Pelosinus sp. IPA-1: one gene and its partner. The protein of the gene in region 2 interacts with the protein of the main gene of each other region in a pairwise test. Links are inferred from orthologs where the notes say so. Each region holds a gene or a part of one and is shown on either strand. Other genes may lie near its edges.

Region 1 (5,417 bases), on a different replicon or contig from region 2:
AACTACGCCATGGTGCCAATTCTTTTTTATCAGCATTCGCACTGAGGCCTTCTTCTATATAATCAGCTTCCGCCACATCAACATAAGGACTGGTCCGAGGCGAATCCTTTGCGAGCCAATACCAAAGTCCGGCAATGACTAAACCTAACACACCAAAAATCACAAATACAGAGCGCCAGCCAAAAGCCATCATTAAGGCTACGGTAAGAGTTGGGCCAACAACCGGTCCAAAAAATACACCACTTAACATGAAAGAAGAGGCACGTCCTTTTTCACTAGGATTAAACCAACGATAAATAAAACGTCCTATAGCTGGCGCCATAGGTCCTTCACCTAAACCAAACATAGCACGAGTGGCAGCGAAAAAGGTAAAGTTACTACAAGCGCCCGTCAATGCGGTAAATATGGACCACCAAGTAGCTGCTATAGCCAAGACTCTACGATGTCCCCAAAACTCTCCCATAATACCACCTGGTATTTGCATAAATGCATAACCGACAAAGAAAGCGGTTTGTATTAAACCCATATCCATTTTACTAAAACCTAATTCCTGCATAATGCTTGGAGTGGCTACGGATAAATTTACTCTGTCCATGTAAGAAACAAAACTAATAAGAAACATAAGTCCTGCTAAGGTCCATCGAAAATTGGTTTTTTTCTGATTCATAAAATTTACCTCCCGGAATAAGCATCTAAGTCCTTCTAAGAGAGACCCTTTTCCATTAAATACATTATACGTTTGTAAAGTTTACATGTCAATTGACAAAAGAATCTGTCTTTTTAAACCTACTTGACATGACCTAGATCGCATGCTACTATTATTTTCAATAACAGCATATATTCATCAAGAGTTAGCTGAGGGATTGGCCCGATGAAGCTACGGCAACCACCGCATACTGCGAACGGTGCCAATTCCAACAGGAGTATTCCTGGGAGATGAAGATTATTTTGAAATAAAATCTTCTTCATCTTATGAAGAAGATTTTTTATTGTAAAGAAAAAGGAGTAAGTAGCATGAACCATAATTCACAACCAACCCAGGATCTAAGAAAATACGCCTCAGAAAAAGCTAGCCGCTTTACAGAATCAGTCATTCGGGAAATGTCTCGTATTGCCACTGCTCATAAAGCCATCAATTTGGCACAAGGATTTCCGGATTTTCCTGCATCAGATGAAATCAAAGAAGCTGCTGTTAAAGCAATCTTAGAAAACCACAATCAATATGCTATTACTTGGGGTACCAAATCCCTAAGAGATGCCATTGCCAAGAAAAATAAACGAGATTACAACCTTGACATTGATCCAGAAAAACAAATTACCGTGTGTTGCGGTTCTACAGAAGGAATGGTGGCAACGCTTTTGGCGACGATTAACCCTGGAGATGAAGTTATTATTTTTCAGCCGTTCTATGAAAATTACGGCCCAGATGCTATACTCTGCGGTGCAACACCTAAATATGTACAATTACATCCTCCAACGTTTTCCTTTAATCAAGAAGAATTAATCGCCGCTTTTTCTGAACGCACAAGAGCTATTATTATTAATACTCCCAATAACCCAACAGGTAAGGTGTTTAATCGAGAAGAATTAGACTTGATTGCTAAGCTTTGTATTCAATACGATGTTTTAGCGATTACTGATGAGATATATGAACATATCATCTATGACGAAATCAAACATATTCCTCTATCTACCTTACCTGGTATGGCAGATAGAACCATTACTATTAATAGTATATCCAAAACCTACAGTGTTACAGGTTGGCGTATTGGTTATGTTATTGCATCTCCTGAGATAAGCCAGTCCATACGCAAAATGCATGATTTCTTAACAGTAGGTGCAGCTGCACCGTTGCAAGAAGCTGCTGCTCACGCCATGGGTTTTGCTGCTACTTATTACGAAAAGTTAGTCGATTTTTATAGTCACCGCCGGGACTTTATGTTAAAAGAATTAGCTGCCATCGGTTTTGAGTGCATTCGTCCTGATGGAGCCTACTACATTATGGCTGATATCGCCTCCTTCGGCTGGAAAAACGATATCGACTTTGCTCGCTACTTAGCTGAAAAAGTTGGCGTTGCAGTCGTGCCAGGTTCTAGTTTCTATCAAGAAAATGCCAATGACAAACATCGTTTTATACGTTTTTGCTTTTGCAAACAATTAGCCACACTGGAAGCTGCAGTAGAAAGATTGCAAAAATTAAGATAAGACTTGGCTTAGGCCAAGTCCTAAGACGCAGGCGGAAGCCTTGTCGTTCTTACTTGGAATTAAGAAAGTGTTATACTTTCTGATTCCGTAAAATAATCCATTGAATTATTAAATAGGAGGTATATTCATTATGAAGAAATCAATTAAGTTTATTTCCCTTTTGTTAACCCTCATCTTTATCCTAGGCTTATCTGCTGGGTGCAGTCAACAAAGTACAGCAAAGATAGAAAAACCACTTAAAGTAGGCGTTACTGCTGGCCCCCATGCAGAAGTAATGGAGCAAGTAAAAAAAATAGCTGAAAAAGACGGCCTAAAAATTGAAATTGTTGAATTTAATGACTACATTCAACCTAACGTAGCTTTAAATCAAGGTGATATCGATGTTAACAGTTTTCAACATAAACCTTACCTTGATAACATTATCAAAGATCGCAACTACGATATCATATCCTTAGCAAATACAGTTATTTTCCCAATGGGTATTTACTCTAGTAAATTAAAAAATATTGCCGACCTACCAGTAAACGCTGTTGTTGCTATTCCTAACGACCCTACAAACGGCGGAAGAGCTCTGCTATTGTTAGAAAAACTTGGCCTCATTAAACTAAAACCAGGAATTGGCCTTAAGGCAGCTGTTACTGACATTGTTGAAAATCCTAAGAAAATTGTAATTAAGGAGTTAGACGCCGCACAAATTCCTCGTTCCTTAGCTGACATGGATGTTGCCGCCATTAACACCAACTATGCAATTACCGCTGGATTAGTACCTACTAAAGATGCGATTGCCATTGAAGATATTAATTCCCCATATGCAAATATCATTGCCGTACGTAGCAAAGATAAAGAAAACCCAGCCGTACAAAAATTAATAAAAGCATACCACTCGGATGAAGTAAAAGCATTTATACAAGAGCACTTTAAAGGTTCTGTAACAGCCGCTTGGTAAAAGTTAAATATATGTAATATGTAAAAAACTGCCCTTGGTTAAAAGGGCAGTTTTTTACATATATTTACGTTGTACTCTAACTAATCGTGCTGATAGACATATCGCGCCAAAAGCTAAACCAACAATCAATCCAATCCAATAACCAAAAGCTCCTAGCCAGGAATGATGCGCTAAGACATATCCGAGGGGCAAACCTACAACCCAGTAAGAAATCATCGCCATAATAAATGTAATGCGTACATCTTTATAACCTCGTAACGATCCTTGTACTGGTGTAGCAATTGCATCAGACAATTGAAAAAATACTGCATATAGTAAAAATTGTTGTACAAGATTACGAATTGCTACATCTTCTGTATATAAACAGGCTACCTGCTCATTCCAAAAATATAAGACTAGAGCAGCAAGCACAGCCATAATCAATGCGATACCAATCCCAATATAACTATACTGCCTAGCATCTTTGTATCTTTTACCTCCTACTTCAAACCCAACGGCAATGGTTAATGCCATGGAAATGCTCAAAGGTATCATATAGATAAGGGCCGCAACATTAATCGCTACCTGATAAGCAGCAATGGTGGCTTCGCTAAATTCACTCATAAGCAGGGTAATCACTGCAAAGATACTCGTTTCACAAAAAATAGCACTACCAATTGGTATCCCAATTCTAAGCTGTTCTTTCCATACAGAAAGAGAGAATCGATAAAACTGACTAAATATATGGTAGGTCTTAAACGGCTGCCGGTACTGTATGACGCAGGCACTGATGATAACAATGCACCAATAAGTAATTGCTGAAGCCCATCCAGCCCCTACACCACCTAACTGTGGAAAACCAAACTTGCCAAAAATAAGTACATAGTTAAATAAGACGTTAATTGGTAAGGCAACCATAGAAATTAGCATCGTTATGTTTGTATAACCCAAGGTATCAATGAACGAGCGAAGCACTGTCGATATAAACAAAGGTATAATACCAAAAGAAATAGCTTTCAAAAAATTTTGCGCAATATCATAGGCTACAGGATTAAGCTCCATCTTATTCAAAATAGGCTGGACAGCATAGGCACCACCAATTATTACAACGACTCCTATCGCTACAGCTAGATATACAGCTTGAATTACAACAAAGGGAATTTCCTCTTTTCGTTTGCCACCAAGAAGTTGAGCAACGATGGGAACCACTGCAAATAGAATTCCGTTTAGCCCTGTGAAAACAGGCATCCACATACTTGAGCCAATGGCAACGCCTACCAAATCATTTGCACTAGCATGTCCTGACATCATAGTATCAAAGAAAGTCATGGCACACATGAAAACCTGTGTCACCAAAATAGGAATTAAAATAATCGTAAACTGTTTTGTTTTTTCCTTTAAGGAATATGTTTGTTCCATATCTCACACCTATTATTTATTTTTTTACTACATCGTTTTCCACAAGGTGTAAAGAATGCCATTTCTTCCACTCTTGCCAGGAAAGCATGGCCAAAAATAATAAAACTCCGAGGCAAACGACATATTCTATCATCGTAAATACTTTTACTACGGCGGCTACAGCAGTGGCTTTCCCTAGTAGTAGTCGCTGATATCCTTGCCACCATACTACAGCAGTAATAAACGGTTGGAATAAATATACTAAAAATGCCCACGCCAACAGAACAAAGAGAGATTTTAGCCCCTGAAAAAATAGTTTTCTGCTAACTGCCTTCTTTTTGTTTCTTCGATCTTTTCTTGATTTGGTAACCAATATATAGTCCACATAGCTCTCCTACCTTCATGAATCTAAGAATACATTAACCAACGATCTCTTGCACCCTACCTACGATACCATTCACTAGACGAACTTTTATGCCCCGAGGATGAATCGCGCTATTAGTCAAAAGATCTTTTACTACACCTTCCGTTAACCGCCCGGTACGTTGATCTTGTTTTTGCACAATTTTCACTTTCGTACCCGGTCTAATATTTTTTCGTTCTGTCCCATTCATACTATTGCTCCTTCTTTTTAGCACAACTTTAGACCCCGTACATCAAAGATGTACAGGGTCTTTTTTCTTGGCATTTACCATTCACGAAACTCTTCTTGATCTAAATAAATCCAATCATGGCCCACCTTTTGAAACACTTTTAAACAAGGATCACCATCTGAAATCATAATAGTAATACCGTCAGTGGCCAACGGATTTTTTTGCACATTTTGTTCTACTTGAAGCAAAAGCTTCTTTAATTGATCACTATATAAGGTAAAGGATCTTGTCATTTT
Region 2 (8,602 bases):
ACCATCATCGACTCTAACATCTGGGTCGCGGTGATAACAGGCTTACCTGCTTTATTACATTTATCGATTAAACGTTTTTGTACAATTGGAACTTCTTCTGTTGGAATCTCTACTCCCAAATCACCTCTGGCTACCATGATGCCATCAGCAACTTTTAAGATTTCATCGATATTTCTAACACCTTCTGCGTTTTCAATTTTAGCGATAATCTCCATATGGGCATTAACACTTTCCAGTAATTTACGAATTGCCAAGATATCAGCAGCCCTTTGTACAAAAGATGCCGCAATGAAATCCATATTTTGCTTAACACCAAATAAGATATCTGCCTCATCTTGTTCTGATAAAAAGGGCATATTAAGACTTACATCAGGTACTGCTACTCTTTTCCGATCACTAATATCGCCACTATTTAGCACTGTAGTAACGATTTCATCATCCTGGACAGCGTCTACACGTAAACTAATTAAGCCATCAGATAATAAAATTGTATTACCTACATTTACCTCTTGCGGTAATAAGCTGTAATTAACAGATGCCCTATCAACTGTCCCTAAGATTTCCTTTGACGTCAATGTAAATGCTTGTCCTGTTGTTAAGTGAACTTTCCCACTAGCAAACTTACCCAAACGTATTTCTGGCCCTTTAGTATCTAATAATAAGGCTACTGTTTTATTCAGTTTTTTGCTAGCAGCACGCAGCATTTCAATACGCTTACCTTGCTCTTCGTGAGATCCATGGGAAAAATTAAAACGGCTAACGTTCATACCTTCAACCAGCAAATTTTCCAAAATACCTGTTTTATCCGTACTTGGTCCTAATGTGCAAATAATTTTCGTCTTTTTTAGCACGCTGTACACTCTCCTACAATTTTTAAAACATATATTACAATGAATCCGGTACTAAGTCGCTCTTATACTCCCCTATCTTCTACAGTGGAAGTTAAGAGGAACTAGCCCCTGAATAAGGGCGAAGGCGTCTAAGATTCAAATAAAGTTATTACCTCTACCTAATCTTAGTTTTCTTTATTTTATCGCATGCTGACAAAGAACTGCATGTGCTTCATCTGCTTCTGATTCCAGTACTAATATTTCATATAAACCATCACCAACAACGGACGAAACACCGGCTTGTCTTGTATTGGCCAAAATTCCCTCTGTACATAGTAAGTTCTTCAATTTTTCAGCTTGAGCTCGATTCGTTGCAATATATATTACAGTCCACATAATTCCTCCTGCTATTATTCCCATATTTTTGAAACCATCCTACTAATCTACTCATAGTACCATGAAAATCAAATCTCTACATTGCTTTCTCCATATCGGATTTTATTCCTGCTAAATTCTTGGCGTTTTCTGCCAAAAGTAAAAATTATTCACCTATTTTCAACTAACTTTAACTACCATTGCACTAATGTAACATTTTCCCTTACAATATTATATAATAGACAATGTGATATTATCCTTGGGAGGCCAATATGAATTACTCGAAAAAGTTGCAGCGGTATATTCTATTTATAGTTCTCATAATAACTTTATCCATCGAGATCCCAATTATTGCAGTTGGTTATCTAACACAACCATCTGCCAGTGACACCATCATCATCCTGGGAGCCAAACTTATCGGGCAAGATCCTAGTCTCATGCTTAGTCTACGTCTTGATGAAGGAATTAAACTCTATAGAGAGGGTTATGCAAAAAGGATTATTGTTAGTGGCGCACAAGGGAAAGACGAAGCTATCAGCGAGGCTAGCAGCATGAAAAACTATCTAGTGAATCATGGCATCCCCTCAGAGCATATTTTTGTAGAAGATCAATCCTTTAACACAATGCAAAACTTAGCTAATTCTCATAAGATTATGCAGGAAAACAACTTAAAAACTGCCATAATTGTATCGAATGCTTCGCACATACGCCGTTCTCTCATCCTAGCCCAAAATCAAGGAATATCAGCAACTGGTGCCCCTGCACCCATGGCTGATAACCTTTATCTTACTACGAAACAATATATTCGTGAGGGAGCAGCAATCGCTGTTCTACTGCTCACTGGAAAGTAAAGAAAGGACTTGGCTATGGCCAAGTCCTTTTTGTCAGGCAACCGTTACCCGGCCTTTGCCAATAATATTTTCTAATGCCTCAATTGCTTGGGCAGTGGGCTTAATCCAAAATTGTTTTTCCGTCTTAATAACACGACGGCTGTCAATAAGATGTAAAAATACGACAGATGAACCAGGGTACATTTTAAAAACTTGTTTCAATTGTTCAAACACTTCCCCACTCTCTTGCAGCTTACTTATTTTAAGCCGTACTTCTATACTTTTCATATCACTAAGGAGTTGAATATCATCCGCAATTACTTTCGCCTTATCTTCACTCATATTTAGCCGTCCACTTACTTTTACAGGCATATCGGGCAGCAAAATTTTACTAAACTTGTCAAATATTCTTGGAAAAACGATTACTTCCATCTGTTCTGTAAAGTCCTCAAGAACCATAAAACACATCATATCCCCATTACGAGTCGTAATGCGTTTTGCATTCATAATAAGACCAGCTACTTTTACTGACTTACCATCTCCATACTCACCACTAGCAAGCTCACTTAATGGTGTAAAATGGTTCATCTTATCCCGATAAGCATCTAGAGGATGCCCTGTAACATAAAAACCAGTAATTTCTTTTTCTAAGGCTAGTATTTGATCTTTTGGAATTTCAGGAATATCTGGCAAGATAAGTTCATCTGCCTCATTGAGAGTTTCTTCACCAAAGAGTCCAATTTGCCCGCTGACTCTATCCCTTTGTCTTACCCCAGCCATATCGACAGCACGATCCAGTACAGCTAGCAATTGGGAACGTCTTGCCCCTAATGAGTCAAAAGCCCCACATTTAATCAGACTTTCAATAACACGCTTGTTAATAACCCGCATATCTACCCTTGTACATAAGTCCACTAATGATTCAAACTTTCCATCTGCATCACGGGAAGCTACCATATTTTGAATGGCATTCTCCCCTACATTTTTTACTGCGGCCAAACCAAAGCGTATCCCAGAACCATCAACACTAAAGCTGCTTTGACTCGCGTTTATATCTGGCGGCAATACAGCAATTCCCATTTGGCGACAAGTTTCAATATAAGAGCCTATTTTATCATTTGTCCCCATAACACTAGATAGCAGCGCCGCCATAAATTCCTGGGGGTAATTTGCCTTTAAATAGGCTGTTTGATATGCAACTAAGGCATAAGCCGCACTATGAGATTTATTAAAGCCATAATCCGCAAAATGGGCCATTAAGTCAAAGATTTCTCCCGCCATTTTTCCTTCAATGCCCCGCTCCATTGCGCCACGTAAAAAGTTCTCTCGCTGAGCATCTAGTACATCATGTTTCTTTTTACCCATCGCTCGCCGCAAAAGATCAGCTTGACCTAAAGTAAAACCAGCCATAACAGACGCAATCTGCATAACCTGTTCCTGGTATAGGATAACGCCAAAGGTGTCATGTAAGATAGGCTCTAGTAAAGGATGTACGTAAGTCACTTGCTTTTTACCGTTGCGGCCATTAATAAAGTCTTCCACCATGCCGCTTCCCAAAGGACCTGGCCGATATAAAGCGACTAAAGGAATTAAATCTGCAAAACATTCCGGTTTTAAGTCTTTTACTAAAGCAGTCATACCACTTGACTCTAATTGAAAGACTCCCGCCGTATCCCCACTCGTCAACATAGCACTTACTTTAGGATCATCAAAAGGGATCTTATCAATATCTATTCTGATGCCCTGACTTTCCTTCACTAACTTTATCGTATCGCCAATTACGGTTAAGGTTCTAAGGCCGAGTAAGTCCATCTTCAATAGGCCTAGCTCTTCTACTTTATCCTTATCATACTGGGTCGTCAGAAAACCTTCGGCTGAATTCTGTAGTGGCACATAATGAGTCAAAGGCTCCTTGGAAATTACGAGCCCAGCTGCATGGGTAGAAGCATGCCGGGGCAAACCTTCAACCGCCATAGCCAAATCCAAAAGTTTTCCCACCATTGCTTCGCTTTCATAAGTTGTCCGAAATTCAGAGCTAATTTCCAAGGCACGTTTTAGAGTAATGCCCAGTTCATTTGGCACCATTTTGGCAATGCGGTCGACTTCTCCATAAGGCATATTTAAAGCCCGCCCTACATCGCGAATAGCTCCCTTTGCTGCCATCGTTCCAAAGGTAATAATTTGGGCCACTTTATCAGCCCCATATCGTTCCGATACATATTCGATAACCTTACCGCGTTTCACATAACAAAAATCAATATCAATATCGGGCATGGTGACCCGTTCCGGATTTAGGAACCTTTCGAATAGCAATCCGTAGGCAATAGGATCAATATTGGTAATCCTTAGCAAATAAGATACAATACTACCGGCTGCTGACCCTCTGCCTGGTCCGACTGGAATCTCCTGCTGCCTAGCATGATTAATAAAATCCCACACAATTAAAAAGTACCCAGCAAAACCCATCTTTATAATCACGTCTAGCTCAAATGCAAGACGCTCTAGCACCTCAGGCGTGATATCGCTGTAACGTTCCGTTAATTTTTCTTTACATAACTGCTCAAGGTACTCATTTGCTGTAAGGCCTTCTGGTACGGGGAATTCAGGCAAATATAAATTCCCAAACTCCAGATTTACATTACAGCGTTCAGCAATAAGACAAGTATTTGTCAAGGCTTTTGGATGTTCTCCAAATAACTGGGACATTTCATCAAAATTCTTTAGATAAAATTCATCGCTAGAAAACTTCATCCTAGCTGTGTCATCTACCGTCTTACCCATTTGAATGCATAACAGCACATCATGACATTCCGCATCTTTTTTATTAATATAATGTAAGTCATTAGTAGCAACTAAGCCAACACCAAACTTCTCGGACATCTCTATTAAGAACTTATTTACCTTTTTTTGTTCTGGTATTCCATGATCCTGAAGTTCCAAAAAAAAGTTATCTTTGCCGAATATGGTAATATACTCTTGAATCAAAGCCTCTGCAGTTTCAATATTGCCTTTTAACAACCAAGATGGGATTTCTCCTGCAATACAGGCACTTAGACAAATAAGCCCTTTACTATAAATACTGAGTAGTTCCTTATCCACCCTTGGTTTATAATAAAAACCTTCTGTATTGGCTCGTGACACAAGCTCAATCAAATTACGATAGCCCTCGTCCGTTTCCGCCAAAAGTACTAAATGATAGTAGGCTTCTCCCTCCACCATTGTTCTTTCCTGACGAGAGCGAGGAGCCACGTACACTTCACAACCAATAATTGGCTTAATACCTTGTTTTTTTGCTTGTTTATAAAACTCTATAGCGCCATACATAGTGCCATGATCTGTAATTGCAATGGCTGGCATACCCAATTCCTTTGCCCGCTTTACTAAAGCGTTAACGCGGCTAGCACCATCTAGTAAGCTATATTCTGTATGAACATGTAAATGTACAAATGCTTTATTATTCGAATGCTGTAGTTGTTGCTCCATATATTTCACACCCTTCCGAAGACAGAAAACTAATTGTATAGAAAAGTTCCTTTTCATTATACTTTATAGTATGGAATAACGAAATAACATTCCTTACTGAAATTTACTACTTTCCCTCTTAATCTAACAATATAATATATTTTTTTCGAAATTAGGATATTTTTTCACAATCTTTCGCAGGTATTACTCATAATTTGTTGAATTTATAGTGGTTAGAAATGTTTTAAAGAGGTGTTATCAATTGTATAATATAGGCATTCTGCAACTTACACAAAACTTAGACGATGCAGTGCATGGTTTTAAATCTGAGATTGCACAACTCGGTATTCAAACTGAGTTTCATTATCTAAACGCTGACGGAAATATTGATCAACTTCCTGAACTCGCCAATCAATTGGCTGAAAAAAAAGTGGATCTTATATTTGCCTGCTCGACGCCCGCGGCTACTGCTGCTGTAAAACTTACTGCAAATATCCCTGTAGTATTTACACCTGTATTTGACCCTATCGGCGCGAACCTTGTACATAGTTTGGCAGAACCTGGCGGTAAAGCAACAGGAGTTGCCGGTATGGTTAAAGCAGATGACAAAATGCTTTTTATCAGTCGTTTACTGCCTACAGCAACAACCGTAGGCATCCTTTATCACACAAAAGATATAAATTCTATGGTTGAAGTAGCAAACTTCCGTAAAGTAGTTCATCCTACCATACGCTTAGTAGAAATTGCTATTGATAATTCTGAGGATTTATCCAATCTTCCTGATATCTTACCATCAGGATTAGACGCTTTATTTTTGCCAATTGGACGGATTGTAGAAGAAAACTTTGCTACTATTGTTTATTATACAGATACCATTGGAGTACCCATTATTGCCTCTCATACACCTAACATATCGGATGGTGCCTTAGGTGGTTTGGTAGCTAACCACTATCAACTAGGTAAGGAATGCGCAGTAAAAGCCGAAATGATTTTACATGGCAGAGAAGTAAAAACGATTCCTGTTGATATTGTAAAATCACCAGAAATTTTGTTGAATCAGTTTACTGCGGAAAATTTAGATATCAGCTTGCCGAAAGATTTGTTACAGGAAGCATCTGAAATTTTTCAATAAATCACCTTATTAAAATTGTTGGAGATGAAAAAATGCTATTAACACGAAACTCTGTTGAATTATTAGCACCTGTCGGCACATGGGATGTATTAGAAGCCGCTATTGAAGCCGGAGCAGATGCTGTATATCTAGGCGGCAAACAATTCAATATGCGCATGTTTAAAACAACCGCTAATTTTGATGATAAAATGCTGGCTAAGGCTATCGAATATGCCCATAATCACAATGTACAACTACATGTTACGGTTAACAACCTAATCAGTGACCGGGAAATTGATAAGATGCGTTCTTATCTTAGTCTGCTTGATGAACTTAAGCCAGATGCACTTATTGTACAGGATTTATCTATTTTGGAGTTGGCACGGGAAATGAAGCTAAGCGTTCCCCTGCACGCATCCATTATGATGAATACGCATAACGAACACGCTGTACGTACCTTACAAGGTTATGGAATTACTCGTGTTGTCGTAAACCGGGAAATGTCTCTCTCCCAGCTTAGCCTCTTGAAAGAGCGCACTGGCATAGAAGTCGAATATTTTATTCATGGTGATATGTGCATTTCTCACAGTGGCCAATGTATACAATCAGGTGTCGTTTTTGGACAAAGCTCTAACCGTGGTCGTTGTTTGAAACCTTGTCGCTGGCCTTATCAACTGGTGGATACAGCAACAGGGAACCCTGTCACAGACCAAGATCCTGGTCCCTACAAACTAGCCATGAAAGATATGTGCTTATACCCTAAGTTACCTGAACTCATACAAGCTGGCGTACGCTCATTCAAAATTGAAGGACGTATGCGTACTGCTGATTTTGTAAGCCGTATCGTAAAAACATATCGTAAAGCCATTGATCGTTATATTGCTGATCCAACAGGTTATACCTTAGATCAACAGGGTTGGGAAGAATTACAAAACAGTCGGTCCAGAGATTTTTCTACTTGTTATGCCTTGGGCAATCCAGGTGCCACAGCCATCGGTTATAGTGGTAAACGGGAGCCCCGTTTCTTTAGCCAAGCTGTGCGAGAAGCTGATATGACAACCGTAGTAAAGAGACCAGTACCAGTTCAAGCTCCAAAGGCTAGTGAACCATTTAAGCCTACATTAAGTGTCCGTGTTGCTGATTTATCTTCCTTGCGTGCGGCTTGCCAAAATGGGGCTAATATCATATATATTGGTGGAGAATCAGCCAAACCAGCCCTTCCCTGGACATTACAATCCATATCTGAAGCCATAGAAGAAACTATAAAATATAATGCAAAAGTTATAGTTACTACTCCTCGTATTACAATGGAACGAGAATGTGGAGAACTAGAGCAATTTTTCGCTGCTCTTAGCAAGTTAAAACCTCATGGTGTAATGGTTGGTAACCTTGGATCTTTGGCCATGGCAAGACAACTCTCTAACTTCCCAATACAAACTGATTTTTCATTTAATGTATTTAATCACATGACAACTCAACTTCTTAGAAATAATGAAGTAAAAAAAGCTACAATATCTCTTGAAGCTACCTATGAACAAGTTATTCATTTGGTAGAAAAAAGCCAACTTCCTTTAGAAATTATTGTCCACGGATCAATACCCGCAATGATTACAGACCATTCTATACCTGATGCCATTTTAAACGACCAATACGAAAAGTGTTATGACCCAGCTTTAGACACAAAACAGTATGCATTACTCGATACCGCAGGACAACAACATCCTATTATGGTAGATCAATATGGCCGAAGCAATCTTTTATTTGCTAAAGATTTATGCCTACTACCCCACCTAGTTTCCCTAACTGCTGTCCAAAATTATCGCATAGAAGGGCAATACTATACCGCTGACGTAGTAGGAGCTATTACAAGAGTTTACCGTGAGGAATTGGATAAATTAACAGCTCAACAGGAAAACTACCAATTTGATATGAATCAATTAGAAAAAATTACTGAAATAAGCCCTAGAGAACTAGGTGTCGGCAGTTTCCGTTAT

Evidence for each region. Proteins that work in one complex are often made in the same cells at the same time.
Region 1: the proteins of QSJ81_RS15480 (region 2) and QSJ81_RS01425 interact in binary tests that used the Escherichia coli proteins (3 or more experiments, as listed by UniProt). The link is inferred for Pelosinus sp. IPA-1 from one-to-one orthologs.

The regions. Positions count from the first base shown.
Region 1 is NZ_BSVC01000001.1:321,210-326,626, reverse strand. What follows is about bases 160-3,109. They hold QSJ81_RS01425 (pyridoxal phosphate-dependent aminotransferase), read left to right. Parts: upstream 160-1,014; coding sequence 1,015-2,205; downstream 2,206-3,109. Other genes in these bases: QSJ81_RS01420 (MetQ/NlpA family ABC transporter substrate-binding protein), read left to right, coding at 2,336-3,109; QSJ81_RS01430 (MFS transporter), read right to left, coding at 160-667. In the rest of the region: more of QSJ81_RS01430, read right to left, coding at 1-159; more of QSJ81_RS01420, read left to right, coding at 3,110-3,151; QSJ81_RS01415 (MATE family efflux transporter), read right to left, coding at 3,206-4,549; QSJ81_RS01410 (poly-beta-1,6-N-acetyl-D-glucosamine biosynthesis protein PgaD), read right to left, coding at 4,566-4,913; QSJ81_RS01405 (YwbE family protein), read right to left, coding at 4,948-5,142; QSJ81_RS01400 (hypothetical protein), read right to left, coding at 5,217-5,414. UniProt on the Escherichia coli protein: Shows aminotransferase activity with methionine and histidine as substrates, and to a lesser extent also with phenylalanine.
Region 2 is NZ_BSVC01000006.1:117,609-126,210, reverse strand. What follows is about bases 1,890-5,834. They hold QSJ81_RS15480 (DNA polymerase III subunit alpha), read right to left. Parts: upstream 5,519-5,834; coding sequence 2,090-5,518; downstream 1,890-2,089. Other genes in these bases: QSJ81_RS15475 (ABC transporter substrate-binding protein), read left to right, coding at 5,760-5,834; QSJ81_RS15485 (YdcF family protein), read left to right, coding at 1,890-2,056. In the rest of the region: pyk (pyruvate kinase), read right to left, coding at 1-860; QSJ81_RS15490 (putative signal transducing protein), read right to left, coding at 1,026-1,226; more of QSJ81_RS15485, read left to right, coding at 1,478-1,889; more of QSJ81_RS15475, read left to right, coding at 5,835-6,629; QSJ81_RS15470 (peptidase U32 family protein), read left to right, coding at 6,662-8,602. UniProt on the Escherichia coli protein: DNA polymerase III is a complex, multichain enzyme responsible for most of the replicative synthesis in bacteria. This DNA polymerase also exhibits 3' to 5' exonuclease activity. The alpha chain is the DNA polymerase catalytic subunit.